DNA from 2 places in the Sessilibacter sp. MAH3 genome. Region 2 is predicted to be linked to the other one. Evidence: riboswitches for the same ligand, from Rfam matches in the RefSeq annotation. Region 2 holds a riboswitch; the other holds the start of a gene.
What was found. Region 2 has a riboswitch for thiamine pyrophosphate ahead of thiC (phosphomethylpyrimidine synthase ThiC). Riboswitches for the same ligand answer to the same signal wherever they lie in the genome.
Positions count from the first base shown of each region.

Region 1 (3,179 bases), on a different contig from region 2:
TCGGATTAAAACCACCAAATTTAAATCCTCGCGAAACCAATGCATATAAGAAATGATTGTCGCTCACTTGGTATTCAAGGGCGACTTTGGCGGTCCACTCGGTTTCATCGGCGTCTAATCGAACCGAATCGTTGTCGGCGTAATCGGCGTCTCTTTGCTCGATTCGAGCACCGGTAGTAAGCGTAAGATTATCGCTTAAACTGAAGCTTACCTGGCCGTAGATCGCGGTATTTTGGGTTTGATAATCGGTTAAAAAATCGTTGTCTAAAAACGTGTAAACACGGCGTAAATCCACCTGCTGATCACGGTAATACAAACCCGCTAACCAAGTAATGTCGCCTTCGTCCGATAACCAACGCAGATCAACGGCGGTGTTTTTGTTGTCGCGAATAAAATTATCGAACGATGAGTATTCCAGCGGGAAGCCAACAACATCTTCGTCGCAGGCAAGACCGTCGCAAAAACCCACAAACGTCCAGTCTTCATCAAAACCGTATTCTGTGTCGGAGTCAGCCTGACTTAAAGAAGCAATAAATTGATGACCGTTATCCAATGACCAGGTCGAGGTTAGAGCGGCAGCAAAGGTTTCTTGACGATCATGTCCGGGTTGATCGGTTTGGGTTTGACGTCCGTTGTCGAGAGAGAACGAGTCGTAACCATTATCGACGTCGGCATAAAATAAGATTAGGTCGAGGGCTAACTGCTCAGTGGCTTGCCATGAAAAGGTGGTTCTTGCCACGGTTTCATCGATATTTTGAGTATCGTCACGATTTAAAAACGTATTCTCAATGTAGCCGTCGCTTTCATTTTTTTGCAGAGCGATTCGTGCGCCCAAATTATCGTTGAGCGGAACATTCAAAATTCCTTCAACCGAGCGCGTATCGTATTCCGCAAAAGAGGTTTTAATCGAGCCGCCAAGCTCTGGGGATACATCGTTGGTTTTAACATTGATAAGACCGGCCAAAGCGTTAGCTCCGTAAACGGTTCCTTGCGGACCGCGCAAAATTTCTACCTGTTCAACATCCATTGCCGTTACTGCCGTGCTGATACCGGTAAAGTCGATGCCATCTACCAATACACCAACCGAGAAGTTAACCGGCTCAACAAACTCGGAGCGCTCACCAATGCCGCGAATTTGAATAAAACGCCCGCGCGAAGCGCCACTGGCTAGGTTCACATTGGGAGCGTTTAACAAGACTTGCTCAAGGTGTGAAGCGTTTTGACGCTCGATATCCGCTTGGGTGTAAATGCTAACGCTGGAAGCCTGCTTTAGAAGATTGGTTTCGCGCAGTTCAGCGGTCACTACAATTTCTTCAATACTGTTATTGTTGGTGTTTTCAGCGGCTATTAATGCAGAGCTGAACAACAAGCAAGACGAGGCAACAGCACTGGCAATGCTAAGTTTAGGTAAATGAGCTTTGTGGATTTGCGGTTTGTGCGGTAACTTCATGAGAGCCTCCAATTAACGATTAACACGCTGATACAGCGTTGTTACGGAGACCCGGAATGCAAATGCGAAACAGGCGGAAATTCGTGATGTGTTCCTATCCCTACGCCGGCATTAACCGGATCAGGTCATAAGGGTTCGCGCAATTGCATCTCAGGCATAAGCCACCCCTTAGGATCGCGGCTATTGTAACGGCAAACGTAAAAATTGAAAGCCGAGCCGGCACAAAAATACATTCTTGTGGAACTGGTGACATTCACAGATGGCAACTGTCTTAGATCGTTGCTGTTATCAACTGACTAATGTTAACGTGATTGAACGATCCTTATGTCATTGAGCTGCGAGGTCTAGGGGATATCAAAAAGACTGGATTTTCACGCTCAAAAAATTTTAATACCAGCTTGTGAGAGGGCTCAATTATGTTTTCAGGCGCGACCTTATCGTTGAATTCATTATCCGATGGCTTTGTAGAATTACGTTTTGATCGCCAAGATCTGCCTATCAACAAATTTGATAAGGCGACCTTGGCAGAATTGCAACACGTCTTAGAAATGCTCACAACCGATGACAGTGTCCGCGGTGTTGTAGTGACCAGTGCCAAAGATTCATTTGTGGTTGGTGCTGATATTACAGAATTCGGAGAAATGTTTTCCCAAGACATGCCCGATTTAATCGCGAATATCGAGCACATTACCTTTGATATTTTCAATAAATTAGAAGACCTACCTGTACCAACCGTAGTTGCCATCAACGGTTATTGTTTGGGTGGTGGTCTTGAGATTGCCCTCGCGGGTGATTTTCGAATTGCCACCCCACGTTCGACCATTGGCTTGCCAGAAACCAATCTTGGTATTATTCAGGGTTTTGGCGGCACCATTAGAATGTCTCGACTTGTTGGTGTTCGTACGGCGACAGAGTGGATTACCAAAGCAACCAATTATCCAGCTACCGAGGCCCTGAGTGCTGGAGTTATCGATGCGATTGTAGAGCCAGAGCAATTGCTGGATGAAGCCTTAGTCATTTTAGAGAAAGCGATTGCCGGTGAGATGGATTGGCAGGGCGCTGTTGCTAAGAAAAAATCACCTCTGATTGCTCCCGAAAATGATCCAGCCTTATTTGCCGAATTAAAAGATTCGGTGAGCAAATCGTTTAGTCATCATTATCCCGCGCTTTTAACCGCAGTCAAATGTATTGAGGAAGGCGCAAATCTTGATCGTGATGGCGCATTAAAAATAGAGGCGAAATATTTCGCCCAAATGGGCAAAACCGAAGTTGCCAAGCAATTAATTAACGTATTTTTAGCCGAGCAGGCCGTGGCTAAAATTGCTAAAAAATACGCAAAATCTTCAGAGCCTGTAAGTCACTCGGCGGTTTTAGGCGCTGGTATTATGGGTGGCGGTATCGCTTATCAATCGGCTTATAAAGGCACGCCGATTATTATGAAAGATATCAATCAAGCCGGTATTGACCTCGGTGTTAATGAAGCCACACAACTGCTTGCACGTCTAGAAAATCAAGGCCGAATTAACGCCGATAAAAAAGCAAAAGTACTTGCCAATATTTCGCCCACATTAACCTACGACGGATTTGATAAAATCGACCTAGTGATAGAAGCGGTTGTTGAAAATCCCAAAGTAAAATTAGCGGTATTGGCCGAAGTAGAAAAAGAAATCTCCGATAGCGCCGTTTTAGCTACCAACACATCTACGATTTCAATCGATTATTTGTCTGA
Region 1 covers NZ_BAAGIE010000002.1:102,705-105,883, reverse strand. Annotated here, with positions in the region: gene ACYQ2C_RS02010 (TonB-dependent receptor) at 1-1,450, opposite strand, end outside; TPP riboswitch at 1,531-1,629, opposite strand; gene fadB (fatty acid oxidation complex subunit alpha FadB) at 1,867-3,179, shown strand, end outside.
Region 1: another riboswitch for thiamine pyrophosphate. It lies ahead of ACYQ2C_RS02010 (TonB-dependent receptor); the one in region 2 lies ahead of thiC (phosphomethylpyrimidine synthase ThiC).

Region 2 (3,179 bases):
CGAAATTCAAAACGTGCTTTTGATAACGCGTTATCTCTAATTTGTGACGCTGGGTGACCTTTGGCTAAATCGGCGGCGTGGGCGGCAATTTTATAGGTAATAATACCTTCTTTAACATCGTCTTTATTGGGTAACCCTAAATGTTCTTTAGGTGTCACATAGCAAAGCATGGCGCAGCCATACCAACCAATCATCGCCGCACCAATGCCCGAAGAAAAATGATCGTAACCCGGTGAAATATCGGTAACCAAAGGTCCTAAAGTGTAAAAAGGAGCTTCGTGGCAATGGTTTAATTGTTCGTCCATGTTGGCTTTAATCATGTGCATGGGTACATGGCCGGGACCTTCGATAATAACTTGCACATCGTGTTGCCAAGCAATTTGAGTTAATTCGCCGAGCGTTTTAAGTTCTGAAAATTGCGCTTCGTCGTTGGCGTCGGCAATGCAGCCGGGTCGTAAGCCATCACCCAGCGAAAAGGTTACGTCGTAGGCTTTCATAATTTCGCAAATTTCTTCAAAGTGCGTATACAAAAAGTTTTCTTGGTGGTGTGCCAAACACCATTTCGCCATAATTGAACCACCGCGCGAGACAATGCCGGTAATTCTGTTCGCTGTCATGGGTACATATCGTAATAATACGCCGGCGTGTATCGTAAAATAATCCACGCCTTGCTCGGCTTGTTCAATTAATGTGTCTCTAAAAATTTCCCAGGTAAGATTTTCGGCAATACCGTTAACTTTTTCGAGTGCTTGATAAATGGGTACACTGCCAATGGGAACTGGCGAATTACGAACAATCCATTCGCGGATTTCGTGAATATTATCGCCGGTGGATAAATCCATTACCGTGTCGGCACCCCAGCGGGTAGACCATACTAATTTTTCAACTTCTTCTTCAATAGACGAGGTAACAGCACTGTTGCCAATATTGGCATTGATTTTTACGAGGAAATTACGACCTATTATCATAGGTTCCAATTCGGGATGATTAATATTGGCCGGAATAACCGCACGGCCCGCAGCCACTTCACTGCGCACAAATTCTGGAGTTATGTACTGTGGAGTATTGGCTCCAAAGTTTTGCCCCGGGTGTTGATTTTTTTGCGCGTCTTTAAGGCATTGTTGTGAAAGTGCTAGGTTTTCTCGAATGGCAATGTATTCCATTTCGGGCGTAATAATGCCTTGGCGCGCGTAATGTAATTGCGTAATGTTTTTACCGGGTTTTGCACGGCGCGGTTTCTTTTGTAAATTAAAACGCAGCGATTCTAAGGCTATATTATTTTTTCGCGTTAAGGTGTATTTTGAGGTGAAATCTGCAAGTTCTTCGCTATCACTTCTATCCAAAATCCATTGGCCACGAACCGAATTTAAGCCTTTTTTTACGTCAATATTACTGTTTGGATCGGAATAAGGACCAGAGGTATCGTAAATTTTGACGGGAGAATTTTCTTCCAGTGAGCCATCGCGAAAATGCGTTGGCGCTAGCGACACTTCACGCATAGCAACGCGAATATCTTTACGGTTGCCCTCTACGTAAATTTTTGTGGAATTTGGAAACGGTTGTGCAGAAATCGTTAATTGTGTGTTATCACACAGATTTTGGTCATTGCGTTTAGAATTTTGCATGCTTTTAAGCCTAGTATTTTCATTTGATAAAAATTACCCAGCATGCGACTCGTCATGGTGTGACAGAAGATACGAAGATCTTGTTTCCTACGCAGGTTCTAACCTGTTCAGGTTCACGGGTTTGGATCAACCATCTCAGCCTTAAAAAAGGCACCCCGACAAGACGCAATAATGATGTGACGGCGATTATTAGACGAGAGTTATTGTATGTCAATAACATTTTTAACGGTGATTTTTAGTAATCGATTAAGTGATTTGGAGAATGGTATGAAAAATTCACGGCCAAATGAATGGCTTACTTATTTTTTAAATGTTGAATTTTTTAAGAATGTTATCTCTGATTTTGTGGCTTACAGGAACCTCTGATTAACTCATCCTTGATTTAATCAGAGGGCAGAAATTGAAAATGTGATGTCCAATTTTTTCACAATTTCAATCACTTACAGTTCTTGAAATTGGCGACACATCCTTGTGTCGCGAGAAACTCTAGGTTAATCCGAGTTTCCTATTGTTAAATTAATCAGAGATTCTTATTTTTTATTTATACACACCAATACCATGATCTATAGCATAGCGAATTAATCCGGCGGAGCTGCTAATGCCTAATTTTTGCTTAATTTTAAGTCTGTGCGCTTCTACGGTACGAACGGATATATTCATTTTTTTGGCAATGTCTTTGTTACCTAAGCCTTCTGTTAACGCGATTAATACATCGGTTTCACGTGCCGTTAAACCGGTTACGGTATTGGATGTGGTTTGGGTATTACCAAACTCACTGAATAAAGTTTTGGCAACACTCGAACTAAAATAGGTTCCACCTTGATGCACGGTTTGCACGGCAAGAATAAGTTCTTCGGGTGGTGCGTCTTTTAAAACATAACCCGAGGCGCCTGCTTGTATAACCCGAGTGATATATTCACGGTTGTCGTGCATGGTAACCATTAATATTCCCACTGTTGGAGCTTGTTCACGAATTTTTACGCAGGCTTCTAGGCCGGTCATTACCGGCATAGAAATATCCAGTAATACTACATCGGGGTTTAGCTCTAAAACCGACTTTAAAGCTTCTTGACCATTCGAGACGTCGGCAAGAACTTTTATAAAAGACTCGCTTTCTAAACTGAATTTTAAACCATCGCGAACCATTGGATGGTCGTCGGCAATAATTAATTTTATTTCTGGCTTAGACTGACTGGTGGTTACTGTAGAGTCGATACTCATGCAATTTATTCTTTTAACGTAAAATATTTATTGAATCTACTGATTAAATTAGGGTTAAGTTAATCAGGGATTCCTATTGTTAATACTTATAATTGTGCTAAATCGTTGGTTTTATTCAAACCTTTTGGATTCAATTCAAACAAGGCTTTAACCAGTGTACCACCTTCTTTTCGACTAGAAACACTGAATTTACCGCCTAACAATTCAACCCGTTCACGCATGTTCATTAAACCAATACCTTTTGAATCTTCTTCGGGAGAAAAGCCGTTGCCATTATCACCCAATTTTAAGCTGATGGATTGCGTTGAGGTGGTAATGCTGAGCGTGAGTTGA
Region 2 covers NZ_BAAGIE010000036.1:16,256-19,434, forward strand. Annotated here, with positions in the region: gene thiC (phosphomethylpyrimidine synthase ThiC) at 1-1,625, opposite strand, end outside; TPP riboswitch at 1,693-1,793, opposite strand; gene ACYQ2C_RS16735 (response regulator) at 2,163-2,846, opposite strand; gene ACYQ2C_RS16740 (cache domain-containing protein) at 2,933-3,179, opposite strand, start outside.